Regions from separate parts of the Bradyrhizobium sp. JR4.3 genome, predicted to be linked through region 4. Evidence: predicted binding sites of a transcription regulator. Region 4 holds the regulator's gene; each other region holds the start of a gene.
The links. The regulator LexA, encoded in region 4, represses DNA repair genes until DNA is damaged. The targets are predictions, from matches to a motif close to TGTTCNNNNTGTGTTCNG.
Positions count from the first base shown of each region.

Region 1: the regulator LexA is predicted to act here: its motif matches at 1,557-1,574, upstream of ABIB91_RS06140 (single-stranded DNA-binding protein).
Region 2: the regulator LexA is predicted to act here: its motif matches at 4,760-4,777, upstream of ABIB91_RS14380 (DUF3072 domain-containing protein).
Region 3: the regulator LexA is predicted to act here: its motif matches at 4,389-4,406, upstream of ABIB91_RS03750 (helicase-related protein).

Region 1 is NZ_JBEPQF010000003.1:46,717-54,109, reverse strand. It holds gene gyrA (DNA gyrase subunit A) at 1-522, opposite strand, end outside; gene ABIB91_RS06140 (single-stranded DNA-binding protein) at 895-1,392, opposite strand; gene ABIB91_RS06135 (outer membrane protein) at 1,852-2,634, shown strand; gene ABIB91_RS06130 (outer membrane protein) at 2,862-3,551, shown strand; gene uvrA (excinuclease ABC subunit UvrA) at 3,830-6,811, shown strand; gene ABIB91_RS06120 (DinB family protein) at 6,859-7,393, shown strand, end outside.
Region 2 is NZ_JBEPQF010000007.1:197,749-205,141, forward strand. It holds gene ABIB91_RS14345 (HAMP domain-containing protein) at 1-1,657, shown strand, start outside; gene ABIB91_RS14350 (HWE histidine kinase domain-containing protein) at 1,671-3,161, shown strand; gene ABIB91_RS14355 (hypothetical protein) at 3,158-3,379, opposite strand; gene ABIB91_RS14360 (hypothetical protein) at 3,518-3,775, shown strand; gene ABIB91_RS14365 (hypothetical protein) at 3,871-4,119, shown strand; gene ABIB91_RS14370 (hypothetical protein) at 4,249-4,458, opposite strand; gene ABIB91_RS14375 (hypothetical protein) at 4,477-4,698, opposite strand; gene ABIB91_RS14380 (DUF3072 domain-containing protein) at 4,814-5,008, shown strand; gene ABIB91_RS14385 (DUF6496 domain-containing protein) at 5,094-5,411, shown strand; gene ABIB91_RS14390 (hypothetical protein) at 5,418-5,780, opposite strand; gene ABIB91_RS14395 (Do family serine endopeptidase) at 6,047-7,393, opposite strand, start outside.
Region 3 is NZ_JBEPQF010000002.1:88,947-96,339, reverse strand. It holds gene fdxA (ferredoxin FdxA) at 1-228, opposite strand, end outside; gene ABIB91_RS03755 (RNA-binding S4 domain-containing protein) at 361-630, opposite strand; gene ABIB91_RS03750 (helicase-related protein) at 715-4,122, opposite strand; gene ABIB91_RS03745 (DUF3108 domain-containing protein) at 4,716-5,525, opposite strand; gene rpmB (50S ribosomal protein L28) at 6,131-6,442, shown strand; gene ABIB91_RS03735 (AAA family ATPase) at 6,677-7,393, shown strand, end outside.
Region 4 is NZ_JBEPQF010000031.1:52,234-59,626, reverse strand. It holds partial or broken gene ABIB91_RS33170 (ComEC/Rec2 family competence protein) at 1-404, shown strand, start outside; gene ABIB91_RS33165 (hypothetical protein) at 544-978, opposite strand; gene lexA (transcriptional repressor LexA) at 1,431-2,132, opposite strand; gene ABIB91_RS33155 (molybdopterin molybdotransferase MoeA) at 2,309-3,520, opposite strand; gene ABIB91_RS33150 (hypothetical protein) at 3,779-3,970, opposite strand; gene ABIB91_RS33145 (HAD family hydrolase) at 4,139-4,771, opposite strand; gene ABIB91_RS33140 (alpha-hydroxy acid oxidase) at 4,780-5,913, opposite strand; gene ABIB91_RS33135 (S41 family peptidase) at 6,220-7,393, shown strand, end outside.

The sequences.
Region 1 (7,393 bases), on a different contig from region 4:
CGGGAACTTGGCCGGCAAGACCGACGGTTCGGTCTCGTTGTTGTCGTAGTTCGGCTGGAAGTCGACCGTGTCCTTGTCGATGTCGGCCAGCAGAGCCAGCGCCACCTTCGTCAATCGGGCTTCGGTATAACGATAGGCAGCCGGAGGATCGCCGTCGACCGAGCCGAAATTGCCCTGGCCGTCGATCAGCGGCACGCGCATGGAGAAGTCCTGCGCCATCCGGACCATGGCGTCGTAGATCGACTGGTCGCCATGCGGATGATATTTACCGATGACGTCACCGACCACGCGGGCGGACTTGACGTACTTCTTGTCCGGCGTGTGCCCCTGCTCGTTCATCGAGTACAGGATGCGGCGATGCACCGGCTTCAGACCGTCGCGGGCGTCAGGCAGTGCCCGCGCCACGATCACGCTCATGGCGTAGTCGAGATAGGACTTCTTCATCTCCTCAAAGATGGAGACGGGGCGAATATCCGAGGGTTGCGCCGGCTGGTCGCCGGGCTTGTCGTCGTCGTCAGCCAAGGGGAAATCCGATGAGGTTTTATCTGGGAATCATATAGCGCATCCAGCCTCTGATAACCACCCTCGCGGCGATCTGGGAAGCGCTTTTTCTACCTATTTTTCCAACAACTTAAGCCCTTGCGAGCGCTGTCTCGGACAGCCCCCGCACCGACCTCGCAAAATCGCCGCTCGCCCGTGGAAAACCGCGCGGCGAGCTTGCCCCGTCAGCGCGTTTGCCAAGCCGCAATCCGAGCTCACCCCAAACATGAAGCGGGCCCGGAAATCCCGAGCCCGTCCTGCCGATTAGTGGGATTTTTTGACACGAGATGAGAAGCGCCGCCCACGCGGCCGGCGCCTCCGCATCGATATGCCTCGTTCTCAGAACGGAATCGCTCAGAACGGGATGTCGTCGTCCATGTCGCTGTTGCGGCCACCGCCGCCGGCGGCAACGGGTCGCCGCGGCGCGTTGCTGACGGGACCGGAGGAGCCGAAATCGCCGCCCGGCTCGTCGCCGAAGCTGCCGCCTCCCCCGCCGCCGCTACGACCGTCCAGCATCGTCAGGGTGGAGTTGAAGCCCTGCAGCACGACTTCGGTCGAGTACTTTTCGACGCCGCTCTGGTCGGTCCATTTGCGGGTCTGGAGCGCACCCTCGACGTAAATCTTGGCGCCCTTCTTCAGATACTGTTCGGCGACCTTGCAGAGCCCTTCATTGAAGATCACGACGCGGTGCCACTCGGTCTTTTCCTTGCGCTCGCCGGTCGCCTTGTCGCGCCAGGTCTCCGAGGTGGCGACGCTCAGATTGGCGATCGGCCGCCCGTCCTGGGTGCGGCGGATTTCAGGATCCTTGCCGAGATTTCCAACCAGAATGACCTTGTTGACGCTTCCCGCCATCTCCGCTCTCCGCTCCGAATGCCACTGAATTCAAGAAGGCCGGTCCGCTCCCCGCGCTCCACCGTGCCTGTTGAGGCGACCCTATACGCTCGCCGAACGCTTGCGGACGACGATCAGTCCGTCGCCCCTCCGGTTATCCCCACATATAGCATCGACCTCCGGCTTGTTCCAGATTTGTTCTTGGCGAACTTCAGCATCGAATATGTGGCGTCGATCGGCCAATGTACTGCGGGAAGGCACGCGTCGATTGGAACCTTTGTAGGTTCCCAAAAGCGAAGGAAAGAGCTTAACATTCAGCAAGTTATGGGTCCTCGCACGGCCCCGTTCTTGTTGCATTTCGGAGACGGACTTTGCCGCTCCGTAGAGCTACGGTTTCCTCGGACTTAAATCATATGGGCCCTCGTGCCTGATCAACCGCTTCGGGGAAGAAAGAAGCGGACGAACCTGGGGAGACTGGCAATGAATAAGCTTCTTATTGGTGCAATCAGTGCAGTGGCGATGGGCCTGTCGGCTCCCGCGAGCGCGGCGGATCTTGCCGCGCGTCCCTACACCAAGGCTCCGGCGCCGGCGATTGCCACCATCTACGATTGGAGCGGCTTCTACATCGGCATCAACGGCGGCGGTGGCTCGAGCCACACGTGCTGGGACTTCGTCACGCCCGCGACCGGCGTTTTGGTCGGGGAAGGCTGCCATAACGCGGTCGGCGGCACGGTCGGTGGCCAGATCGGCTATCGCTGGCAGTCCACCAATTGGGTGTTCGGCCTCGAAGGCCAAGGCAACTGGGCCGACTTCCGGGGCGACAACGTGAGCACACTTTTCCCCGGCACCGCCCTGGTCACGGGTGATCGCAACCGTTCCCGCATCGACTCTTTCGGGCTCATCACCGGTCAGATCGGTTACGCCTGGAACAACGTGCTGCTTTACGTGAAGGGCGGCGCCGCCGTCGTCGGCGACAAGTACGACATCTACGCTGCGGCGGGCACGCCCGGCGCGGGCGCGCTGCTGGCCTCGGCGCGGGAGACTCGCTGGGGTGGCACGGTTGGTGCCGGTCTGGAGTTCGGCTTCGCTCCAAACTGGTCGCTGGGCTTTGAATACGACCACATCTTCCTTGGCGATCGCACGATCGGCTTCACAACGCCCGCGGGTGCGGTTTTCGGCAGCGACCGGATTCGCCAGGACGTCGATATGGGCCTCGTCCGCTTGAACTATCGCTGGGGCGGTCCGGTCATCGCAAAGTACTGATCGCGCTGGAATAGAGCACTTCGAAGGCCGGCCTCGTGCCGGCCTTTTGCTGTGCGGTTCTGCGATATCAATAGGTCAATAGCCGTTCCGTTTTCCGATCGCTGTTGCTTTTCAGTGACACAACTTGCGGCTTCACCGGTGTATGGACGATATCAGTTGGACCACGGCGTCCGATGCTCTTCCGGAACAGGGAGGGACAACAGAAACTGGGACTGGGATTACTGAAGATGAAAAAGATTTGGTTGGCTTCGGCCTGTTTGTTCGCACTCGCTGCCCCGGCTTCGGCCGCTGATCTGGCGGCGCGCCCCTACACCAAGGCTCCGGTGGCCATGGCTTCGGTCTACAACTGGACCGGCTTCTACCTCGGTATCGTCGGTGGCGGCGCCTGGGAAAATTCCTCGACCGACCCGAAGATGAAGGGCGGCTTCGTCGGCGGTACTGCCGGCTACAACTGGCAGACCGGCAATGTCGTGTTCGGCATCGAGGCCGATGGTTCCTGGGCTGACGTCAGCGCGTCGGTCACCGGCCCCGTTGCCGTCCCCGGCTTCGGCCTCGTCAGCACCACCCTCAGCTCGAAGACCGATGCGATGGGCACCGTGCGCGGCCGCATCGGCTACGCCGTCAACAACGTCCTGTTCTACGGCACCGGTGGTTACGCCTGGATCGACAACAAGCTCAGCATCAGCGCGCTCGGCGTGACCGCTTCCGACAGCAAGTGGCACTCCGGCTGGACCGTCGGTGCGGGCGTCGAAGCGTTCTTCGCTCCGCAGTGGTCGGTCAAGGGCGAGTACCTCTTTCGCAGCCTCGGCGGCGAGACCTACTTCTCGGGCGCCCTGCCCACCGGCACGCTCGAGTTTCACACCGTGCAGGTCGGCGTGAACTATCACTTCGGGGGCCCGATCGTCGCGAAGTACTGATCTTCGCTATCGACGCCATCGTGTTACGAAAGGCCGGCCTCGCGCCGGCCTTTTTGTTTGAACGGGACCGGTCACGCGCAGTTCCGCAAGCCGTGCTCCTGCCAGATGCCGCCAGCGCGCCAACAATCCGTTGACGATTCGCAAACGCCACTGGAAATCCGTCCCTGTTCTTCCTACGTTCGCTTACTTACCCATCGGCGCCGATCCCGGTTCCGGGCGATGCGCGCCTGTCAAGTTGGCGCGATCGCGCGCTTTTGGATTCCCTGAGGACCACCAGGATGGATGAAGTGATCAAGGCGAAGCGCCAACAACAGAACGCGGGAGCACACCTGCGCGCGATTACGATCCGTGGCGCGCGCGAGCACAACCTCAAGAACGTCGACGTCGAAATTCCGCGCGACAAGCTCGTCGTGTTCACGGGGCTGTCAGGCTCCGGCAAATCCTCCCTCGCGTTCGACACCATCTATGCCGAGGGCCAGCGCCGCTACGTCGAATCGCTATCGGCCTATGCCCGCCAGTTCCTGGAGATGATGCAGAAGCCCGACGTCGACCAGATCGACGGCCTGTCGCCGGCGATCTCGATCGAGCAGAAGACGACATCGAAAAACCCGCGCTCCACCGTCGGCACGGTGACCGAAATCTACGACTACATGCGCCTGCTGTGGGCGCGCGTCGGCGTGCCCTATTCGCCCGCCACCGGCCTGCCGATCGAGAGCCAGACCGTCTCGCAGATGGTCGACCGCGTGCTGGCGCTGCCGGAGGGCTCCCGGCTCTATCTGCTCGCGCCGGTCGTGCGCGGCCGCAAGGGCGAGTACCGCAAAGAGCTCGCCGAATGGCTCAAGAAGGGCTTTCAGCGCGTCAAGATCGACGGCGCCTTCCATGAGCTCGCGGAAGCGCCTGTTCTCGACAAGAAATTCCCGCACGACATCGACGTCGTCGTCGACCGCATCGTGGTGCGCCCCGACATCGGCCAGCGCCTCGCCGAAAGCTTCGAGACCGCGCTGAAGCTCGCCGAGGGTCTTGCCGTGATCGAATTCGCGGACGCGCCGGCTGCAGCAGCCCCCGCGGAAGAGAAAAAGAAGACGGCCAAGATCCACGACAAGAGCGGACCCGAGCGCATGCTGTTCTCGGAAAAGTTCGCCTGCCCTGTCTCCGGCTTCACCATCCCCGAGATCGAGCCCCGGCTGTTCTCGTTCAACAATCCCTATGGCGCCTGCCCCGCCTGCGGCGGCCTCGGCGTCGAGCAGCATGTCGACGAGGACCTCGTCATCCCCGACAAGGAGCTAGCCATCGGCAAGGGCGCCATCGCGCCCTGGGCCAAGTCCTCGTCGCCCTATTACATTCAGACGCTGACTGCGCTCGGCAAGCACTACAAGTTCACGCTGACCACCAAATGGAAGGATCTGCCCAAGAAGACGCAGAATGCGATCCTGCACGGCTCCGGCGAGGACGAGATCAAGTTCTCCTACGAGGACGGCGTCCGCTCCTATGACACCAAGAAGCCGTTCGAGGGCGTCATTACCAACATCAACCGCCGCTATCGCGAGACCGAGAGCGAGTGGGCGCGCGAGGAGCTGGCGAAGTACTTCCACGACGTGCCCTGCGAGGCGTGCCACGGCTTTCGGCTCAAGCCCGAGGCGCTCTGCGTCAAGATCGGCGGCAAGCATATCGGCGACATCTCCGAGATGTCAGTGAAGGGCGCCGGCGCGTGGTTCGAGACCGTGCCGGAGGCGCTGAACACCCAGCAGAACGAGATCGCCGGCCGCATCCTCAAGGAGATCCGCGAGCGCCTCACCTTCCTGCTCGACGTCGGCCTCAACTATCTCACGCTGTCCCGCTCCTCCGGCACGCTGTCCGGCGGCGAGAGCCAGCGCATCCGCCTGGCCTCGCAGATCGGCTCGGGCCTGACAGGTGTGCTCTATGTGCTCGACGAGCCCTCGATCGGCTTGCACCAGCGCGACAACGCGCGCCTGCTCGACACGCTCAAGAGACTTCGTGACCTCGGCAACACCGTGATCGTGGTCGAGCACGACGAGGACGCGATCCTGCTCGCCGACCACGTGCTCGACATCGGCCCGGGTGCCGGCATGCATGGCGGCAACATCATCGCCGAAGGCACGCCCGCCGAGATCATGCGCAACCCCAACTCGCTGACCGGCAAATATCTGACCGGCGAGCTTGAGGTCGAGGTGCCGGAGCGGCGCCCGCCGAACCATCGCCGCACCATCAAGGTGGTCAATGCGCGCGGCAATAACCTCAAGAACGTCACGGCCGAAATCCCGCTCGGCCTGTTCACCTGCGTTACCGGCGTCTCCGGCGGCGGCAAGTCGACGCTGCTGATCGACACGCTGTACAAGGCGATCGCCCGCAAGCTGAACAACGCCAGCGAGGGCGCCGCGCCGCACGACCGCATCGAGGGCCTCGAGCACATCGACAAGATCATCGACATCGACCAGTCGCCGATCGGCCGCACGCCACGCTCCAATCCCGCGACCTATACGGGTGCCTTCACGCCGATCCGCGAATGGTTCGCCGGCCTGCCCGAGTCGAAGGCGCGCGGCTACGAGCCCGGCCGCTTCTCCTTCAACGTCAAGGGCGGCCGCTGCGAGGCCTGCCAGGGCGACGGCGTCATCAAGATCGAGATGCACTTTCTGCCCGACGTCTACGTCACCTGCGACGTCTGCAAGGGCAAGCGCTACAACCGCGAGACGCTGGAGGTCCTGTTCAAGGGCAAGAGCATCGCCGACGTGCTCGACATGACGGTCGAGGAAGCGGCCGAGTTCTTCAAGGCGGTCCCGCGCGTGCGCGAGACCTTCCAGACGCTGCATCGCGTCGGCCTCGACTACATCCATGTCGGCCAGCAGGCCACGACGCTCTCCGGCGGCGAAGCCCAGCGCGTCAAGCTCGCAAAGGAGCTGTCAAAGCGCGCCACCGGCCGCACGCTCTACATCCTGGACGAGCCGACCACCGGCCTGCATTTCCACGACGTCAAGAAGCTCCTGGAGGTGCTGCACGAACTGGTCGCGCAGGGCAACACGGTCGTCGTCATCGAGCACAATCTCGAGGTCATCAAGACCGCCGACTGGGTCATCGACCTCGGCCCCGAAGGCGGCGACGGCGGCGGCGAGATCGTCGCCTGGGGCCCGCCCGAAGACATCGCGAAAGCACCGCGGAGCTACACGGGGAAGTTTCTGGCCCCGGTGCTGGCGAAGGCGCGGAAGCCGAAGCGGAGACGCACGGCGAGCGAGGCGGCGGAGTAGGTTACGCAGCGGGAGCGTGCCGACACATTGTCTGAGGGAGGTCGCTTTTGCCTGCAGGACTTGTGCAAACCTATCGTGCGTTCGCCCACAATAATGCTTGGGCGAACCACCGGCTGCTCACTGCTTGCGCAGCGCTGTCTCAGGCTGACTTCGAAGCCGCACGAACCGGCTTCTTTCCAAGCTTGCAGCGCACGCTCAACCACATCTATGTCATAGACCTCTTCTATGTCGACGCGCTGGAGGGCGGATGGCTGGGACCGGCGGCTTGGAAGAACCAGATGCCCCACCTTTCACTCGCCGCGCTAAAGCCTGCGCAATCCGCGATCGACAAGCGCTTGATTGCCGTCTGCGATGGACTGACGCCCGAGCTTCTCGACGGTCTCGTGCGGATCAACCGCGACACCCGCGTGCAGATCGAACGTCGCGACCGGCTGCTCATGCATCTGTTCCAGCATCAAATTCATCATCGCGGACAAGCCCACGCGATGCTGTCCGAAACGCACCTTACCCCGCCCCAGCTAGACGAGTTCTTCGCCGAGGGAGAGGCGCCGCTCAGGGCCACCGAATTCGACCAACTCGGAT
Region 2 (7,393 bases), on a different contig from region 4:
GGTTTTGAAGAACCTGCTCTCCAACGCCTTCAAGTTCACCGCCGAGGGCGAAGTGCGCCTGAAGGTCGCCGCCGCGGTCGGCGGCTGGGGCACGGATCATCCCGTACTGAACTCGGCGCCGGCCGTGATCGCATTCGAAGTGTCCGATACCGGCATCGGCATTCCCCTGGAGAAGCAGAAGCTGATCTTCGAGGCGTTCCAGCAAGCGGATGCCGGCACCAGCCGCAAATATGGCGGCACCGGCCTCGGCCTTGCGATCAGCCGCGAGCTCGCAAGCCTGCTCGGCGGCGAGATCCACCTGCGCAGCTTGCCGGGCAAAGGCTCGTGCTTCACGCTTTACCTGCCGCTGAAATATTCCGGCCCGACGCTCGCGCCCCGCGCGACGCCCCAACAAAGCCAGCCGCCGGCGCTGCAGCCCGCTACAGCCGAACCGCAGCGCGTCATCGAGCAGCTTCCCGACGACCGGCTCAACCTCGAACCCGGCGACAGTATCCTCCTGATCGTCGAGGACGACCCGCACTACGCACGCGTGCTGGTCGACCTCGCGCGCGACAAGGGATTCAAGGTGCTGGTCGCCGCACGCGGCGCGGAGGCGCTGGAGCTAGCAAAGCAGTACCAGCCGAGGGCCGTGTCGCTCGACGTATTCCTGCCGGATATGCTCGGCTGGACCGTGTTGAGCCAGCTCAAGCACAATCCGCTGACCCGCCACATCCCCGTGCAGATCATCACGCTCGACGAGGACCGCCAGCATGCGCTGGCGCGCGGCGCCTTCTCCTTCGTCAACAAACCGACGACGACCGAGGGCGTCTCGGCCGCGCTGACCCAGATCAAGGAATATGCGCGGCCGCGGCGCAAGCGGCTGCTGATCGTCGAGGACAACGAGGCCGAGCAGCTCTCGATCCGCGAGCTCCTGCATCACGACGACATCGAGATCGTGACGACCGGCACCGGTGCCGACGCGCTCTCGATGCTGCGTGAGACCCCCTGTGATTGCGTCGTGCTCGACCTGCGCCTGCCCGACATGACCGGCTTCGAGGTGCTGGACCAGATCCGCAACGACGAGGCGCTCTCGAACGTTCCGGTCGTCGTCTTCACCGGCCGCGAGCTGTCGGCCGAGGAAGATGCGGAGCTCCACACCATGGCGCGAAGCATCGTGGTCAAGGGCGTGGAATCGCCGGAGCGCCTGCTTGACGAGACCGCGCTGTTCCTGCATCGCGTGATCACGGAGTTGCCGGTCGAGAAGCAGCGCATGCTCGAGAAGCTGAACAGTTCCGACGAAGACCTGATCGGCAAGACAGCCCTGCTCGTCGACGACGACGCCCGCAACATCTTCGCGCTGTCGAGCGTGCTGGAGCGGCGCGGCATGAAGGTGCTGACGGCCACGACCGGCAACGAGGCGGTGACCTTGGTCGAATCCAACCCGGAGATCGCCATCGTGCTGATGGACATCATGATGCCGCAGATGGATGGCTATCAGACCATCGGCGTCATTCGTGAAAATCCGACCTTCGCCCGTCTTCCGATCATCGCGTTGACGGCCAAGGCCATGAAGGGCGACCGCGAGAAGTGCCTCGAGGCCGGCGCGTCCGACTACCTCGCCAAACCCGTCAACACCGATCAATTGCTGCTTGCAATCCGCATGTGGCTGCACCGCTGAGTTGGATGCCCGTATGGACCACGAAAAGGTCAACATCCTCCTCGTCGACGACCAGCCGGCCAAGCTGCTCGCCTATGAGGTGATCCTGAAGGATCTCGGCCAGAACCTCGTGATCGCCTCGTCCGGTCGCGAGGCTCTCGAGGTGCTGCTCAAGACCGAGATCGCGGTGATCCTGGTCGACGTCTGCATGCCCGAGCTCGACGGCTTCGAGCTCGCCGCGATGATCCGTGAGCACCCGCGCTTCCAGAAGACCGCGATGATCTTCATCTCGGCCATTCAAGTCAGCGACATCGACCGCCTGCGCGGCTACGAGATGGGCGCCGTCGACTACGTCCCGGTCCCCGTCGTGCCGGAGGTGCTGCGCGCCAAGGTCAAGGTGTTTGCGGAGCTCTATCGCAAGACGCGCGAACTCGAACGACTGAACCAGGATCTCGAGGACCGCGTGCGCGCACGCACCGCCGAGCTGGAGAATTCCACTGCAAAGCTGCGCGAGAGCGAAGAGCGGCGCAGTATGGCGATCGCCGCCGGCAAGATGGGTTCCTGGGACTGGGACTGGATCACCGGCGACTGGATGTGGGACGAGGGACAGTACCGCATCTTTGGTGTTGGCCCGGAGAGCTTCGCGGTGAATCCGGCCAACGTTCAGGCGCTGTTGCATCCGGATGACGTCGATCAGTTGCGCAAGGCGATCGCCGAATTCAACAAGGGCACACGCTCCTATGAAACGGAGTTCCGCATCGTGCGGCCCGACGGCGATGTGCGCTGGTGTGTCGGCACGGCCGCCGCCACGGTTGACGATAGCGGTCGGGTCATGCGCGTCAGCGGCGTGACGGTGGACATCACCGAACGCAAGCGCGCCGAGGAACGGCAGACTCTCCTGGCGCGGGAAGTCGATCATCGCGCCAAGAATGCGCTGGCGCTGGCGCAATCGATTGTGCGCCTCACCCGCGCCGACGAGGTCAAAGCCTATGTCAGCGCCGTCGAGGGACGCATCAATGCACTGGCGCGCGTGCATACGATCCTGTCGCTGTCGAGCTGGCAGGGCGCAGAACTCTCGAAGCTGATCGACGAGGAGCTTGCGCCCTATTCCCTCGGCGGCCAGATCAAATTGGCGGGGTCCGAAGTTCAGTTGCTGCCGGCGACCGCCCAGACGCTGGCGCTGGCGCTGCACGAGCTTTTCACCAACTCGGCGAAGTATGGCGCGCTCTCGACGCGGACGGGACGGCTCGCGATCGACTGGCAGGTCGAGGACGAGCTGCTCACGCTGACGTGGGAGGAATCCGGCGGCCCGCTTGTCATGACGCCGAAATCCCGCGGCTTTGGTACGCGGAGCCTGCTTGCGAGCGTCGAGTCCCAGCTCGGCGGGCAGGCGCGATTCGATTGGCGCGCCGAGGGTCTGTTGTGCCGGCTCGAGGTGCCGTTGGTCCGCAAGACTGCCGCGACGACTGCGCCCGGAAACTTCGAAGCCGCGAGCTCCGCCGAATTGCAGCGCGCGTCCGGTTAACCGGAGGCCGCACTCTTCCTGCGCTGCGTCGTTTGCGGTTCGCGCGCGACCCGCCCTTCGAGCCAGGCTTCCGTTTGGGCGAGATCGCGCAGCGCCTTGGCATAGCGGCGCGCCGCGCTTCGCTCCGCGCCGCGGGGCAGTTTGCGCGCTTTGCGGAGGATGTCCGCAGCGGCGTTGCGATAAGCCAGAGAGCGATAGAGAAAGACCACCTTACCCATATCGAATGTTCCCGTGTTGCAGGGTCATTCTCGCCCACCCGGCATGAACGTCGGATGAAGCGGGCGATAACGATTCCTTCATGCGGGTGGAACCGGCGCGTGTCGCAGGCGTTTCATGCGGGATTGGGATAGAGTTCCATGCGCGCGAAGAAGTCGTCGGACCTGATCTCTCCCAGCGGGCTCGTCAAGCTGATGACGCACGCGATGATGGGCGCAGCCCTCGGGCTCGCTTTCAGCCTCTTGCTCGTGCTGTCCAATCCCGGCGTCGCCAATTTGCTGAGTCACGGCGGAAGGCAGGCCGTTGTCGTTTTCGCCCTCACATTGGTGACGACGTTCGCGATCGGCGCAACACTGACCGGGGTCGTATTCATCCTCGAAGAGGACAAGCAATCTTGAAGGATGCGTGCTTTACCGGAACTTCCTTGTTCGGAACTCCTGCGACCAATGGCAGTTGGCTGCCTGCGTCAATTCAACTCAGGGAGTTCCCGCATATGAAGACCACCAAGCTCGCTCTTGCCGTGATGTTGGCAACCGGCCTCGCCGCCGCACCGTTCGCCGTGCAGGCCAAGTCGCACAAGGCAAAACACGGATCCTCGATGTCATCGTCGCAGACCACCACGGGCGCCAACACCAAGTCTTCCAAGGGTGCTGATCCCTCCGGTCAGGGCGGCTCCGGCCCCGGCTCCGACCAGGGCGGCACCATGACGAACAACAAGGGCGGCATGAGCAACACCAAGTAGGTGTTCCCCGAAATCATGAAGGCCCCGCGATCGCGGGGCCTTTTGCTTTGGTGTTCAAACGAACTTTTTCTCGGGCCGCTTCGTCGACATGCGGTATCGACGAGCCCCGCACGCGCGTTACGCCAAGGCTCAGCTACGATGGCTGCCCAGGATGTCAGGGTGGACGCCCGCAGGATCTGATTTCACCAGATGATCGAGCCGTGCCCGCTTGCGGGCGATCAAGAGCTGGGCCGCGGCGTCGTCGAGCCCCTCGCGTTGCAGCTGCCGGATGGCAGAGCCCAGTTCGAGAATCTCGGCGCGCAGCTTTAGAATCCGGTACACATCCGGGTCTTCCCCCACCGTGCGCTCCCAAAGCTCTCAGCGGCGCGCGACCACGCGCAGAGGACTACCTGCTGCCTTCGCGGAACGAAGGCGCATCCTATCGCGGACATTCGGCAGGACATCGCCGCCACCTGCAGCCTTCCATTCGCCGATCAGCAGATTGATTTTCCGGCGCAGATCCATCTGCGCCAGGGCCTTCTCCGTGCAGTCGCGATCGCGCTCGACGAGTTCGCGGACGGACACCTCGATATCGGCCATTTCCAACCTCAAGGCGCTGATTTTACGTCGAATTTCATTAATTCTATTGTCCATGACTTGTTAGAACAAAATAAGAACATATAGTCAAGTCACGATTTCAGAAGGGAGAAGCGATATGCAGGTTCAGGGTAGATACGACGCCAAAGCTTTCCTCACCGAGCAGATGACGCGGGCGCAGGGCCTCCGGCTGAAACGGCTGAGCGAAGAGGCGTATCAACCCGCGCAATATGCGCGGGATCTGTCCTCCAGCGAGGCAGCGCGGCGCATTCAGGTGCTGGAAGCGGAGATCGAGCTGGCGGATTCGTTCTAGGCTAGGCCGCGTATCCGGGACGTTGCTTGCGCTTTCGGAACTATGCCTGTCTCGGATTGTTTTCCCAGGCCAAGGGAGAACATGCATGGCACGCAAGGCAAAGAAGCGCCGCTACTCGCGCAGCTCCGGCAGCGATGTCGAAGGCGAGATGAAGCGCTACAAGAAGGGGACCGCGAAAAGCGGACTTGGCGGTCGAGGCGGACGCGTGAAGAGCCGCAAGCAGGCGATCGCGATCGGCCTGTCGAAAGCGCGCAAGAAGGGCAAGAAGGTCCCGAAGAAAGCAGCGAAACGGAAGTCGTCCAAGAAGACGTCAAAGAAGACATCTCGGAAAACATCCAAGAAGACTTCGAAGAAGAGTTCGAAGAAAACGTCGAAGCGCAAATCTTCCAAACGGTCGCGCTGACCTCCGTCAGATCATGCTGCCCGGCATGAAGCAGCGGATCGACACGCCGAACGCGGTCTTCACCGGCCACACCATGGTGCGGCCGGCCCGGTTCGGCTCGGTGATCACGGCTTCGTCCGGTACCTCGACCCATTCGCCGTCGAGCCGCACGCGATAATGTCCATTGTGCGAGTCCCAATCGGGATCGGCGACGGCAAACCCGTCCGCATCCGAGCAGCACGGACCGAGATGGCTGCGCAGGCCGTCGAACCACGGCTTAAGAGGTGAGTCCGCGTAGCGGCCGTCGTCACGCCCGAGAGCGTTTCCGCCCCACAGCACGAACGGCGCCACGAGCAGCGCAGCCGTCAGCGAGAGCTTCAATCGATCCATGTCGGCACCGATCAAATACGAATTGCCGGCCGGCTCAGCGGCGGCAAGTTCGAAGTTCCACGCTTGCAATCGTCGGCGGCTTCATTGCCGCCGAGTCCATACGAGATCCGTAATTGTGATGAACGAACACGGCTTTTTCGGACGAACCGGGTCATCCTCCCTGCCGTTAACGAGAATGTTATCGGCGGGCATCCGAAATCCTGAAGGCGAACAGGAAAGGCGGCCCGTAGGCCGCCTTTTTGGAGTTGCGCCGATCGACGTTCGACTTATGCGAGCGGCACCGCCACGAACCGGGTCGCCTGCGCGCTTCTGACCTGCAGCAGCACGCTGCGCTTGCCGGACGATTTCGCCTGCGCCAGCTCCGAACGGACATCGCCGATATTGGCGACGGCCTTGCCCCCCACATTGAGGATGACGTCGCCGGTCTGGATGCCGCGCTGCGCGGCCGGCCCTTGCGGATCGACTTCGGTGACGACGACGCCCTTTTGGCCGGCGCCCTGGACGTCCCCGGCCGGAGCCAGGCTGAGGCCGAGACGCGGCGGCATGCCGGCATCTGGCTGCGACTTGCCCTCGTCGGCTCTAGCCTGCCGCTCGTTCGGCAACTCGCCGAGCGCCAGTGTCACCGTCTTGTTGTCGCCCTTGTGGACGACATCGAGCTTCACGGACGTGCCTGGCGCCAGGGTGGCGATGGTGCGGGCGAGATCGCGGGAATCCTTGATCGCGGTGCCATTGACGGCGGTGATGACGTCGCCCGCCTCGATGCCCGCCTTCGCTGCCGGGCTGCCGTCCTGCGGATTGTCGACGATCGCGCCGCGCGCCTCCTTGAGGCCGAGGCTGTCGGCGATATCCGACGTCACCGGCTGCACCTGCACGCCGAGCCAGCCGCGTGTGACCGCGCCCTTGTCCTTCAACTGTGCGACGACGAGCTTTGCGGTCGAGGCCGGAATGTCGAAGCCGATGCCGACCGAGCCGCCGGAGGGCGAGAAGATCGCAGTGTTCACGCCGATCACGTTGCCATTCATGTCGAAGGCCGGGCCGCCGGAGTTACCCTTGTTGATCGGCGCGTCGATCTGGATGAAGTCGTCATAGGGACCGTTGCCGATGTCGCGACCGCTGGCCGAGACGATCCCGGCGGTCACGGTGCCACCGAGGCCGAAGGGATTGCCGACCGCGACCACCCAGTCGCCGATACGCGGCTTCTGGTCGGAGAATTTGACGAACGGAAAATCCTTCTTTCCCTCGACCTTGATCAGCGCGAGGTCCGTCTTCGGATCGGTGCCGACCACTTTCGCGCTGTAGATCGCGCCGTCGTCCATCGTCACTTGCACCGACTCGGCGTGATCGACGACGTGGTTGTTGGTCACGGCGTAGCCGTCCGCTGAGATGAAGAAGCCGGAGCCCTCACCCGTGATCATCTGGCGGTGCTGGCGCGGCATGCCTTCCATGCCACCCGGGCCGCGGAAGCCGAATTGCCGTGAGAACTGGTCGAACGGCGATGCTTCGTCCGAATCCATCCGGTTCTGTTGCAGCATCGCGCTCTTGTCGTTGTCCTGGTCGATCCTGACCCGGACCGAGATGACGGCGGGTTTGACCTTGCTGACGAGGTCGCCGAA
Region 3 (7,393 bases), on a different contig from region 4:
GCTCTTGGCGTAGTCGGCGTTGACCGTGAGCCACTTTTCCAGGCCCGGTTCCGTGTCCGGCTTGATGGCATCGGCGGGACATTCCGGCTCGCACACGCCGCAATCGATGCACTCGTCAGGATGGATGACGAGCATGTTCTCGCCCTCGTAGAAACAATCGACCGGGCAGACCTCGACGCAGTCGGTGTACTTGCACTTGATGCACGCTTCAGTGACGACGTAAGTCATCCAACGCTCCGAAAAGCTCTTTTAAAAGTCGCGGCTTGCGTAGCGCGGATGGCCCGGCGCCGCAAGCTCAGGAACGGCCGATCATGACGGCTTTATGCGCTTGATCGACCAAGAAATGAATTCAAAGCGCAATTAATTGCGCTGAGAATTCGGATGGCCTTCACCGAGCTCTTCGTAGAGCACACGGGCCGAGGCGGCATCGCCGCGGCGTTCGTTGAAGGCGGTGACTTTCAAGACGCGCACGGTACGATCGAGCGCGATGGTGAGCACGTCGCCGACCTTGATCGCATGCCCCGGCGATTTCTCGCGTGCACCGTTGACGCGAACATGGCCGGACTCGACAAGCTCGGCAGCGGAGGTGCGCGCCTTCACCACCCGCGCGTGCCATAGCCATTTGTCGATGCGCTGCCGCTCGGTCGTGACTCTGTTCCCTCTGACGCGTTTTCTTCACGCGAACCGCTCCGCATTTCGCTTGAAAACGCTACGCTACTCCTTACGCCCGGACAGCTGCTCCTTTAGCGCAGCGAGTTTTGCAAACGGCGAGTTCGGATCGACAGGACGATCGCGTTCGCGCGGATTGGCGCTCGATGCGTAGGGGCGCAGCGACGGTCCGCCCTGGCGGTCGCGGCCCTTGTCGCGGTCACGGCCGCGGTTGTCGCGACCCTTGTCGCGATCACCGCCACCAAACTTGCCCTTGTTGCGATCCTTGTTGTCGCGGTCCTTGTTGCCGCCATTCTTGCCCTCGAAGCGACGGTTCTTGTCGTCGCGGCCCTCGGGACGCGGCGCAGCTTCGGCGCCGCCTTCGCGCGGTTTGCGGAAGTCCCTGCCGCCATCTCGGCGATGACCGCCGCCATGGCGGTGACGCTCACCGCGCTTCTCGCCGTCGGCAGCAGGCGCGGCTTCGCCTTCGGCAGGTGCAGCGCCGGCTTCAGCAGCCGCCTGCGGACGCGGCTGGTGACGCTGGTTGCGATGGCGCTCGTGGCGCGGCTTGCGATCGTCGTGGCGGCCGGCGGGACGCCAGACCTCGATGAGCTCGGGCTCGGCGGGCGTGGCCGCAGCCTCCACAGGCGCAGCCGCATCTGCCGACGCAGCGGCTTCGGTTGAAGCAGTTTCTGCAGGCGCGGTTTCGGCGGGAGCGGTTTCGGCGGGGGCAACAGCTTCTTCCGCGGGTGGTGCGATGCCGGGAGCGTCTTCCGGCGTGACGGAAGCCTCAAGCGCCGGCTCTTCTTGCACGGGCTCGTCGTGCTGCTCCATGCCGGGCGCGTCTTCGACGGTCACAGGCTCGGCGGCGGCTTCGATCGCGGTGTCCGCGGGCGCCGCACCGTCTTCGGCCGGCGTTTCGGTTGCGGGTGTCTCTTCAGTGGAGGCTTCAGCAACAGGCATCTCGGCCACAGGCGTCTCGGCAACAGCCTTGGCGGGCTTCGCCGGCAGCGGCGGGCGCTTGTCCATGCGATAGCCGAGCGCACGCAGCACGGAGGCAAAATCTTCGCCGGCCGAACCGGTGAGCGAGGTCATCGCCTGCGTCACCACGAAGCTGCGGCCGTCGAACGCACCGGCGGGCTTTTCGCCGGACGCGTTCTCGCGCCAGGCCAGCGCCGGACGGATCAGATCGGCCAGGCGCTCCAGGATGTCGACGCGGACGGCGCGCTCGCCGGCCTGCTTGTAGCCGAGCACGCGATAGGCGTCGCGCGGCAGCTGCTTGTCGACCGGGAACGAGGTGCGGCCGGAGCTCGCCAGATGCTGCGCGCCCGACAGCGCGGAGGGATCGACATTGTCCTGCTTCAGCGCCCAGAGCAGCGCGGCCAGAGCACGCCCGGCCGGCTTGAGCAGGCCGGGGAAATAGAGGTGATAGGCGCCGAAGCGGACGCCATATTTGCGCAAGGTCGCGCGCGAGGGCTGGTCGAGGTCCTTCAGCTCGTTGGCGATCTTCGGGCGCTCCAGCACGCCGAGCGCCTCGACGAGCTGATAGGCGATGCCGCGGGCGATGCCGGTGACGTCCTCGGCCTTGCTGAGCTCGAACAGCGGCCCGAGCAGCTTTTCGATATGCGTCTTGAGCCAGAGCTCGAGCCGGGCCTGCACCTTGTCTCGGGGGGCGCCCGTGAGGCGTTCGTCGGAGATGATGCGGATGCGCGGATGCAGCGCGTCCTCTGCGGCAGACAGCCGCGCCACGGCATCGCCGGTCCAGCGGATGATGCCTTCCGAAGTCAGCACGAACTGCTCGTCCGGTGCGTTGCCCAGTTTTTCGGCGCGCGCGTTGATCTCGCCGGCGAGCACGGCCTGCGCTGCAGCCTGCAACGCTTTCGCATCGGAGCCGGCTTCCGCCGCATCCGGTGCAAAGGTGAAGCCATCGAGGCGGCCGATGACATGGCCTTCGACGATGACTTCGCCGGTCTTGCCGATTTCAGTATTCAAGCTCGTGTTCTCCCGCAGGCGGCGCATCAATACACTGGTCCGGCGATCAACGAAACGCTCAGTCAAGCGTTCATGGAGCGCATCCGATAATTTATTTTCGACCTCGCGGGCGATCCCCTGCCACCGTTCGGGGTCTTTCAGCCAGTCGGGACGGTTGGCGACGAAGGTCCAGGTGCGAATCTGCGCGATCCGGGCCGACAGCGTGTCGATATCGCCGTCGACGCGGTCGGCCTGGTCGATCTGGGTCCTGAACCAGGCGTCGGGGATGCAGCCCTTCCGCATCAGAAAGCCGTACAGCGTGGTGACCAGCTCGGCATGGGCGGCCGGCGACAGCTTTCGATAATCGGGGATTTGGCAGGCCTCCCACAGCCGTTCCACCGCATCCTTGCCATGCGTGACATCGCGCACCTCGGCGTCGCGGGCGGCGTGGTCGAGCACGCGCATGTCCTCGGCGATCGGCGCGCGCGTCAGCGCCTCATGGCCGGGGGCCAGGTTCAGCGAGACCTGGAGCGCGCCGAGGGAAGCGAAATCCAGCTTCGAATTGCGCCATTGCAAAACCTTCACGGGATCGAAGGTGTGGTTCTGCAGCGCATTGACGAGCTCGGGCTCGAACGGCGCGCAGCGGCCGGTGGTGCCAAAGGTGCCGTTGCGGGTGGCGCGGCCGGCGCGGCCGGCGATCTGGCCGAATTCGGACGGCGTCAGGCGGCGGAACTGATAGCCGTCGAACTTGCGGTCGGAGGCAAAGGCGACGTGGTCGACGTCGAGGTTGAGGCCCATGCCGACGGCGTCGGTGGCAACGAGGTAATCGACCTCGCCGTTCTGGAACATCGCGACCTGCGCATTGCGGGTGCGCGGCGACAGCGAGCCCAGCACCACGGCGGCGCCGCCATGCTGGCGGCGGATCAGCTCGGCGATGGCGTAAACCTCGTCGGCCGAGAAGGCGACGATGGCGGTGCGGCGCGGCTGCCGCGTGATCTTGCGGTCGCCGGCGAATTCGAGCTGCGACAGGCGCGGCCGCGTGATCATGGAGACGCCGGGCAGCAGCCGCTCGATGATCGGACGCATCGTGGCAGCGCCGAGCAGCAGCGTCTCGTCGCGGCCGCGGCGGTTGAGGATGCGATCGGTGAAGACGTGGCCGCGTTCCAGATCAGATGCGATCTGCACCTCGTCGACGGCGAGGAACGAGACGTCGAGATCCCGCGGCATCGCCTCGACGGTCGAGACCCAGTAGCGCGGCGATTTCGGCTTGATCTTTTCCTCGCCGGTCACAAGCGCGACGGCGTCGGGGCCGACCCTTGCTGCGATCTTGTTGTAGACCTCGCGCGCCAGCAGGCGCAGCGGCAGCCCGATCATGCCGGAGGGATGCGCGAGCATCCGCTCGATGGCGAGATGGGTCTTGCCGGTGTTGGTGGGACCAAGCACCGCAGTGACGCCGGCGCCGGGAAGCCGCTCGGAAGCGAAGGGGGAGGAGGAAAAAGGCATCTGGGGGATTAGGTAATGGCGATTGGGGCGAATGTCAGTGCTGTTTTGGGGCGGTGGCGCGAAGGGCCGGCCTCACACATCGCTGTCATCGCCCGGCTCGACCGGGCGATCCAGTATTCCAGAGGCGGCGCAGATCAAACCGAGAGGGCGCGGCGTACTGGATGCCCCGGTCAAGCCGGGGCATGACGGCGGAGAATGCGGCGCCCTTCCCCGAACCTCGCGCAACTGTCTCACTTTGCGACGCTTTTCCCGTTGGCTTTAAGCTTCGGAACGAGTTGAGAACGAATCGCGGCCGAATCGCTGACTCCCCCTGGAGTCCTGTTCCGTTCTCGCAAGATGTCGCGGGAGGCTTATCGGGTTCGCACTAGATGGAGTTTTGCCCCGCCGCACAAGCGACGTTTCGGTGGCGGAATCGTTAAAGCTGGGGACGGCGCGGAGTCGAATCAGAATCGGGGAGGAGTCAAATGGATTCCCGGCCCTCGACCCCCTCCAAAACAAAAGCGCGAAAACAACCCCATGCACAGTAGGCATGCCATTGAAATCGCTTGCGTTTATTTTCGCCGAAAAGGGAGATTCAGCACGGGACGCCCGGCCTACTGCGTCTTCGCGATCCTGGGCGGCTGGGCCGTGGTGATGAAGCTGGTTGCTTCCAGCATGGCCGGCCCGAGCGGGGTCGGCACTTTCAGCCAAAACGGCACCAGGATGCGCGTGCCCGCGATCGGCGCGAACGCGACCTCGATGTTGCGCTGGGCGGCGAGATATTTGATCACGGGACGGTCGGGGATGTAGCCGGCGATGGGCACGAAATACAGCGAGCAGACCACGACCTGGCCGTGATAGCCCTTCTCCGCCTTCACGCTCTCCATGCGCTTGAAATCGAGCTTGAGCTCGTAGCGCATGCGGCCGTCGAACACGGCGGCGCTGCCGTGGCAGGCGTCCGCCGACAGCACGTCGCCGCTGCCTGCTACGCGCACCAGCGAGGCCGTCATCGGATCCCAGACGCCGCGGCGATGCGCGTCGGTGACGACGATGCGGTCGGGATCGACCGGCGGCTCCGGCAGGATGGCAAAATCCTTCACATTGCCCTTGTCGAGCGTGATGCGGATCTCTTCGGTCTTCTTCGAGGTGGTGGTGGAGGCCTGGTAGCCGGTCGCGACCAGCGCGCCGTTGACCACGCGCCCTTGCGAGGCGCCGGTGCCGGATCCGCCCGCGAAGGATTTCAACAGCCCCGAGGTGCCGCCGGAGGCCGCGGCCGCGAACACGTCGTCCTGGATGTCGATGTTCCAGGCGCCTCGGCCTACGGGAATGCCCGACAGCGTCGCCTCGTATTGCGCCTCGAGCTTGCCCTGCGCCGCCGCGGGCTCCGCCGCCCACGCCAAGACCAGCCCGCCAAGGGCTGCCATGACCCAGCGGCCGGCAGAGCGCGGATGACTTGCGCGTGGATTCCTTGCGCGCCGCTTCGCTGAGCGCAGCTCATTTGGGCGCAGGCTTGGCGCAAGATGAGACGTTGTGAGCACGAAACAATCCAATCGGGGCGCGAACGGTTGTTACTTAAGCCAAATAGCGCGCCAAGCAATGTGTCCGGGCCACTCCGCGTCCGGAACTCCACTGGACTCTTCGGGCGCGAATACGCCCTTTATGTGATGGTAAGGCGCGATAATCATTGCCGTTTTGGTGATCGGGGCGGGTCAGAAGCGCGCACCTCACCCCGCCACCTCCACCGCCGTCATGCCCTGCTGTCATGCCCCGCCTTGTGCGCACTTGCGCACTGGGGCGGGGAATCCAGTACGCCGCGCCTCCTCTGGTCAGCCGCACCGTCTCGGCGTACTGGATCGCCCGGTCGAGCCGGGCGATGACAGCTACCTTGGAGCACGAAACCCGCCCCAAAACCTTGACGTCCCGCCGCTTCCCCCCTATACGTCCGCCCGCTCCCTGCAAGGACAGAGAATTTGCCCGTGGCGCCCCGAATGGCGGCCGCACATCGTTGGGAAAGATTGAGGATTTTGCCATGTCTCGCCGCTGCGAATTGACGGCCAAGGGCCCCCAGGTCGGCCACACGGTCAGCCACTCCAACATCAAGACCAAGCGCCGCTTCCTGCCGAACCTGGTCAACGTGACCTTCATCAGCGAAGCGCTGGGCCGCAACGTGCGCCTGCGCGTCTCCACCAACGCGATCAAGAGCGTCGACCACAATGGCGGCCTCGATCCCTTCCTGCTCAAGGCCAAGGCCGCCGTGCTGTCGCCGCGCGCCCTCGAGCTGAAGCGCGCCATCCAGAAGAAGGTCGGCCCCGCTCCCGCGCCGGCGAAGAAGGCGAGCTAAGAATTTTCGAATTGGGCGAGGGCTTGCGTCGGGTGGCGTAGGCTTCGCCGGATAGAGTTTGCATTGCGGCCGGATCGGAAGATCCGGCCGTTTTATTTTGTAGATCTGATCTCTCCGCCCCATAAACCTGTGTCTAATCGCCTCGCCCTAAAGTTATACCGCCAAATCACACTCGAAAAGGTTGTACTCGTCCTTATTGCCCATCGTCTATTTCATGAGCTGAGGATTGCGTCGATGTCAGCTTCATATTCAGAAGTGACCAAACGACTGCTGGCCGGCCAAAGTGTGGTTTGGGAAAAATTCGGCGATCAAAAAGCAGGGGCCATAAGGCTAGAAAAGCCTGAACAGCGCCGTCTATTCGAGTTCTTATTGAACGCTGACCCAGACAAGGTCGCAAACGGCGACGAAAGTCTTTTCACGGACCTGCTATCGGCGTGGGAGAACAACAAGTACGATCCCGCAAATGTAGCGGGAGCAGCGCCAACCTCATCTGGCCAGAAATCATGGCGTCTCACGCGGGTTGAGGCCTCTGGCTTCGGCGGCCTTACTATATTTGGCGGCAAACCTTTCGATCTATATGTCGGAGGGAACAACTGGTGCCTTGAAGGCCAAAACGGATCCGGCAAGACATCGCTCGTGAGCGCTATCCTGTGGGCACTGACGGGCTATCGCATTCGGGAGCACGAAGGACCCGTGCTCGAACAAGGCATGCGCGACGACGTTGAAGATGACGACGGCAAACGCCTCGGAACCTGGCCTCCCTTAGCGGCCTACCCCACCGAGATTGCGGACCTGCAGAAATCCGCACAAGTTTCGGTCCGCCTCACTTTCGCTTCCAACGACGGCAGCACCGCAACAGCCTTTCGTCGCATTGTTAGCCCCTCCCAAGGAGCTCCAACGTCAGAAGACCAAATCGACCCCGCAATCATTGATGCGCTTCGGCTTGCTGAG
Region 4 (7,393 bases):
GCGATGCCGGCAGAGCCTCGCTGGCTGATGGCGTGTCCTGTGACGAATCCGGCTGCGTGACGCCACTGATCGACGGGAGGCTGGTCGCGCTGGCACTGCGGGTCGACGCTCTCGCCGACGATTGCAGTCGGGCCGCGCTGGTGGTGACGACGCGTCCCGCGCCGCCCGATTGCGCGGCGATGGTGGTCGATCGGCAGCGGCTCGCCAGCCAGAGCGCACTGGCGCTGACGCAGCGTGGTGACGGATTTGTGGTTCAGGCGGTGAGGGCGAGAGGCACGAGCCGCCCCTGGTTGCCGGCCGGCGCCGGCGAGGGTGATTTCGACGGCAGCCTTGCGCCGAAGGCGACCGCGCCCCGCATCAAGGACGCAACGCCGGCGGAGACCGACTTGCAGGCCGACGATTGATCTGATGGTGCGGAGCAACGCAGCGGGTCGGTGCGTCCGCTCGGATTCGCTGGCGCAAACCACACCATCTCGCCGGCCACGGCGCCGGCGATGGCAATTCAATCCTGACCTCCGACCTCGTAGCCGGAGGGCGGCTGTTTCAGCCGATCGGCAGGTGCGTGACGGTCGGCTGCCTGTCGGCGATGATCTGCGCCTTGTGCTCGCGCTCGATGACCGACTGGGTCACAGGCAGTTGCAGCACGGTCGCGCGCTGGCCTTCGACGAGCTGCGTCACCAGCACAAATTTGCCGTCGGGGAATTCGATCGCGTCATGATGGCGGTCGGGAACGTGCGGATCGATCTTGCCGAACTTGCCCACGCGGGAATTGATGGTCCGCGTCCAGATCCAGCGATTGTCGTAGCGGACGTCGTCTGCGAAGGCGAGCTCCGTTCCCGGCAGCAGGCAGACGGCAACAGACGGATCGGCTGCGGAGGCGAAGCCGCGCGTCGAGGTGCCGCGGAAATTTGTCGAGACGATCGTCTCGCCGACTTCGGCGGGGCGCGACGCGACGGCATGCAGGCTGTAGTCACACATCGGGTGCTCCTCATGCTGGGATAGCAACCCGCGTCTCTTATCGAGGCGCAGGCCTCTATCAGAGTTGAAGCACGAAAGCTCTGCTCGGTTGTGGGCAAATCTGCGGCTGGTTTCCGCAAGCCGCGATCACATTATCTTTCCCGAATTCAATAGGAACAAAGCGAGTTGCGATGCATTCGGGAGGCGCATGCGCGAATCTTGCCGGCTGGTGCAACGACCTCGATCGCTGGTCGCTGTTTCCTCGCACACCCGAGCCGCGAAGCGGTGCTGTTTCGGTGCTGCTTCGTGGGCGTCGCGAGGAGCCAGCGCCGGAGGAGGGGCCGGATAGTCTGTGCAGAACCAGAAAGACTATCCAGCCGGAGCGGACGATGATCCGCTCCAATCTCTGACCGGCGATGCCGATCGGAAGCGCGCGAGGCGCCAACTTCTCCAGGTATCAAGTACGTCCGGTATCAGTACTTCCGGTAAAGCCCGATCAGCTTGCCCTGAATCTTCACCCGATTGGGCGGCAGGATGCGGACCTCATATGCAGCGTTGGCGGGCTCGAGCGCGATCGAGGCGCCGCGACGGCGGAAGCGCTTCAGCGTCGCTTCCTCGTCGTCGATCAGCGCCACCACGATGTCGCCGGTATCGGCGCTCTCGTTGCGCTGAATCAGCGCCATGTCGCCGTCAAGGATGCCGGCATCAACCATGGAATCACCGCGCACTTCCAGCGCGTAATGTTCGCCCGAGCCGAGCATGTCGGGCGGTACGCTGATGGTGTGGCTGCGTGTCTGCAACGCCTCGATCGGCGTGCCGGCCGCGATGCGGCCCATCACCGGTACCGCCACGGGGCGTTCGCCCTCGTCCGCGGGCAGGCTGGAGCCCGCACGCACCTTGCCGAGATTGCCCTCGATGACGCTCGGGGTGAAGCCGCGGCGGCTGCCGGCGGCTGCCTGGAGCTCCGGCAGCTTGATGACTTCAATCGCACGGGCGCGGTTGGGCAGGCGTCGGATGAAGCCACGCTCCTCGAGCGCCGTGATCAGGCGATGGATGCCCGACTTCGAGCGCAGATCGAGCGCATCCTTCATCTCGTCGAAGGAGGGCGGCACGCCGCTTTCCTTCAGACGTTCACTGATGAACCGCAGAAGCTCGTATTGTTTGCGCGTTAACATCTCGACCAAAGTCCCCCGGTTGATGTCGTCCGATTCCGAGACGCAGAATTCGGCAATAAGCCGCTACATGCTCGAAACAAATCATGAACGGACACTATATGTTCGATACATGTTCCGCAACTGCTTAATTTACCGTGAACAGAGCAAACTCCGCGGAACGCGCGTTGCGGGGGTGCTCAGACGGGGAGCCGCAACACTTCGCAAGCTGTGCCGGCTTCGGCCTTCGGCGCGAATGGTGCGCGCACGAGAAGTACCTGTGCTGCAGCGAGATTCGCAAGCAGCGAAGAGTCCTGATGGTTGACGGGAAGAACGACGCGTGTGCCATCGTCACGCTCCTCCAGATGCGCGCGCAGATAGTCCTCGCGCTGGTCGTTGGCGCCGACGCCGCGGCCGAGCACGGCGCGTTCGCGGCGATGGTGAATCACTGAACGGCCCGACAGGGCGCGAATCAGCGGCACCATGAACAGGAAAGCGCACACGTAGGACGATACGGGATTGCCCGGCAGGCCGATCACACCCATTGCGCCGAGGCGCCCATGCATCATCGGCTTGCCTGGCCGCATCGCGATCTTCCAGAACGCCATCGCGATGCCTTCGTCCCTCAGTGCCTGCTGGACCAGATCGTGGTCGCCGACTGATGCGCCGCCGGTCGTGATCAGGATGTCGGCGCCGCTCTCACGGGCGCGGCGGATGCCCGCGGTGGTCGCCTCCAGCGTGTCGGCGGCAATACCGAGGTCGATGGTCTCGGCGCCCTCGCTGCGGGCGAGCGCGTGCAGGGCGTAACCGTTGGAATAGACGATCTGGCCGTGGCCGGGCGTGGTGCCCGGCATCACCAGCTCGTCGCCGGTGGCGAGAATCGCGACCTTCGGACGCCTGAAAACGGCAAGGTGCGGATAATTCATTCCGGCGGCGAGCGCGAGGTCGCGCTCGGTGAGACGACTTCCCTTGCGCAGGAGCACGTCGCCCTCGCGGAAATCGACGCCGGCGGGGCGGATGTGCCGTCCGGCGATCGCGGCTTCCTTGATCGTGATCCGCTGGCCGGCGGCGACCGTGTCCTCCTGGATCACGACGGCGTCCGCGCCACCGGGAACGACCGCGCCGGTGAAGATCCGTACGGCCTCGCCGGCGCCGATCGTCCCGGCGAACGGTCGGCCCGCCGCGACTTCGCCGATGACGGTCAGCTCCGAATCGATCGTCGCGGCATCGGCCGCGCGCACCGCGTAGCCGTCCATCGCCGACATCGCCTGCGGCGGCTGCGTGCGCCGCGCCGCGACGTCACGCGCGAGCACGCGATGGTAGGCCTCGTCGAGGGAGATCATTTCTTCCGGCAGCGGCTCTGCACCCGCCAGCACCGCGGCAAGCGCGTCGGAAACCGGCATCAAGGCCACGGCGAAAACTCCTGCTCGGCACGTTCGGGCGAATGTTCCGCACGTCTTCTAGCCGAGCGCGGGCGCAGAGGCAAAAACGGCTGAGCGGGCACAGTCATCCCGCCGCTTCACATTGTTCCGGAAGGCAGGATCAAGCGCGTCGCGGCATGATCCGAAGAACCTGACAAATCGGCAGGAGAGTGGTCATGGAAGCGACGAAAATCACGGCAAGGAAAATCACGGCAAGGCGAGAACGACGAGCGCCCTGGCCTGCATCGATCAGCTCCCTGCCTGCCCGGGAGTTACGTCGGGCGCCTTGGCTCCCTGGTCTTTGTCGGGCAGCGGATCGGCCTGGGATTTCAGGTCGGCGGCCTTGCTCACAAGCTTGGCGGAAAGGTCCGAATCTGAAGTTGTCCTGGCGAATTCAAGAAGAAGAGAGGCCTGCTTGGTGAGGTAGGTTTTGCCCAGCACGATGATGCATCCGTCCGTAGAAGTCCCAACGGACTCTAAGAGTCCGGAAGGCGGTATTCCGTTCCCGGAACTCTGTACAAAAATGCACAAAGTGATCGGGTTCCTCAATTTCTCAAAATTGGTCCCGTGGGGCGGTGCCGCCGTGGGTTTCGCGACACCGACTCCTCGTCAAATGCCCAATGCCTTCAATGCGTTCCCGACGTCACGCGGCGAGGTCACATGCACCGCCGTCAAGCCGCGCGCCCGCGCTCCCTCGATGTTTTCAGCAAGATCATCGAAGAACACGATGCGCCCGGCGGGCACGCCGATCGCCGCAACGACGTGGTCGAAGGCCTCCGCATCCGGTTTGCGCAAGCCGATGCTGGACGACAAATACAGCTCGCGGAAATGGCCGAGGAGGTCGGCATATTCCCTCGAGAAATGGTCCACGTGCGGCCGGTTGGTGTTGGAGAAAGCGTAGAGCGGCATCTGCTTCGCTGCCCGCGGTAGCAGCTCGGCGATGTCAGGCATTTCGCCGGCGAAGATCGCGTTCCAGCCTTCCAGGAACTGCGCGTCCGAAATGCCGATTCCGAGCGAGGCTCGCAATGAGGCGAAATAATCCTCATCGCTGATCTTCCCCATCTCGTGCAACCGATAGGCTTCGCTGTCCCGCACATAGCGCGCGACGATGGCTTCGGGCTTGCAGCCGGCATGTCCCGCCCAGCAGGCGATTGCCTTGGAGAAATCGATATCGAGCACCACGCGGCCGAGATCGAACAGGAGCGCATCCGCGCTGCCGGGAGAGAGCGATGTCACCTGCATCCTTTCACTCAGTATCGATATGGCTCGTGGTCGAACAGCGGAAACGCGCTGAACACACTCGGCGCGTTGGTTGCGGTCGCCTGGTGCAGGCAGGATTTGTCGAGCTCGGCGAACGACGTCGCACCCAAGAGGCCGAGGCAGCGCAGCACTTCGTCCTCGAGCAGCTCCAGCATGCGCGCCACGCCGGATTCGCCGGCCGCCGCCAGCGCCCAGCATTGTAGCCGGCCGATGCCGACGAGGTCGGCACCCGCCGCGATCGCCTTGACGATGTCGGTGCCGCGACAGACGCCGCCATCGACCATGATTTTGGCGCGGCCGTTCACGGCATCGACGATCTCGGGCAGCACATGCATGGCGCCGCGACCGTGATCGAGCTGACGGCCGCCATGGTTGGAGACGTAGATCCATTCGACGCCGTGATCGATCGCGATCAGCGCGTCCTCTGGCGTCGCGATGCCCTTGAGGATCAGCGGGATCTTGAACTTGTCCTTGATCATCTTCACCGTCCGCCACTCCAGACCCTTCTGGTAATCGCCGCCGGTGGCGCGCAGGCGGCTCTCGCGAACGTAGCGCTTGGCGATGTCACGTTCGCGACGGCTGTAGTGAGCGGTGTCGACGGTCAGGCAGAAGGCGGCGTAGGCGTTCTTCTCGGCCCGGCTGACGACGTCGGCAACGAAGGCGTCGTCGCCGCGCACATAGAGCTGGTAGAGGCGCAGCGCGTCGGGCGCAGCTTCGGCGGTCTTCTCGAGGCCGGGCTCGGACACGGAACTGAGCATGTGCGCCGCACCGAAAGTGCCGCAGGCGCGTGCCACGCTCGCCGCACCATCCGGATCGAAGATCTCAAGCGCGCCGACGGGGGCGAGTACCACCGGCAGGCGCATCTTGCGGCCGAACTGCTCGACCGAGCCGGTGACCTTGCGGACATCGCGCAGCACGCGCGGGCGAAAGGCGATCTCGTCCAGTGCCATGCGGTTGCGACGCATCGTGGTCTCGGTCTCGGCCGCGCCGACGATATAATCCCAAGCATTCTGGTTGAGGTTGGCGCGGGCTTTCCGGACGAATTCATGCAGATTCTGGAACGGCTCGGTGCTGGCGCCGAGCTCGACGTTCCTTTCCGGTTGGATGCGGGGTGCTTCGTTCATTGTTATCCTCCCGAGAATTTGAAGCCTTCCGTCATCGCCTAACCCGTCCGGGGCGCCAAAACCATCCTAAAATGGCATGGCAGCGAGGCGTGGGCCGGCCGGCCGACCCCCGCTGCGCACCAACCGGGTCCTGCAACGTTGCCGAAAGTTTAGGTCCGGACGAAGGGATTTTTACGGTGTACCCGCCGGCGTGGCATCCCGGCCTTGAAGAAACCAGAATGGTATTGTGAGAAGCAGGCTGGATCGCCATTTGCATGGCGGCTCCCCAGCCCCACCGAACCGCGAAGCAAAAAGGCCAGCCTATCCATGCGGAAAACCCTGCTGTTTCCACTGGGCGCGCTCACCGGAGCGTGTCTGACCCTTCTGGTAGCCAGTCCGCACGGCGGCGTATGGGCGGCACGGGCGGCAGCGAGCGCGGATGACGCCTATTCCAAGCTCAATTTGTTCGGCGAAGTGTTCGAGCGGGTGAAGGCGAGCTACGTCGAGAAGCCTGACAATGCCAAGCTGATCGAAGGCGCGATCACCGGCATGGTGACCTCGCTCGATCCGCACTCGCGCTACATGAACGACAAGGCCTGGACCGAGATGCAGGAGACCACCTCCGGCGAGTTCGGCGGGCTCGGCATCGAGGTCACGATGGAGGACGGTCTCGTCAAGGTCGTCTCGCCGATCGACGACACGCCGGCCTCCAAGGCCGGCATCATGTCGGGCGACCTCATCAGCAAGATCGACGGTGATGCCGTGCAGGGCATGACGCTCGAGCAGGCCGTCAACAAGATGAAGGGGCCGGTCGAGACCCAGACCAAGCTCACGATCGTGCGCAAGGGCGCCGACGCCCCGCTCGACGTCGCGATCAAGCGCGAGATCATCCATGTGCGCCCGGTGCGCTTCCACGTCGAGAACGGCGACATCGGTTATATCCGCGTCACCTCGTTCAACGAGCAGACCACCGATGGCCTGAAGAAGGCGATCGCATCGATCTCCAAGGACGTTCCGCCGGAGAAGCTGGTGGGTTACGTGATGGACCTGCGCAACAATCCGGGCGGACTGCTCGATCAGGCTGTGTCGGTGTCGAGCGCGTTCCTGCAGCGTGGCGAGGTCGTCTCGACCCGCGGCCGCAATCCGGAAGAGACCCAGCGCTTCACGGCGCATGGAGGCGACCTCACCAAGGGCAAGCCGCTGGTGGTTCTCGTCAATGGCGGCTCGGCCTCGGCCTCGGAGATCGTGGCCGGCGCGCTGCATGACCACAAGCGCGCCACGCTGATCGGCACGCGCTCGTTCGGCAAGGGCTCGGTGCAGACCATCATTCCGCTCGGCACCGGCAACGGCGCGCTGGCGCTGACCACGGCGCGCTACTACACGCCCTCGGGCCGCTCGATCCAGGCCCAGGGCATCGCGCCCGACATCGAGATCCTCCAGGACGTGCCGGCCGAGCTGAAGGGCCGGATGGACACCATGGCGGAGTCCCAGATGCGCGGTC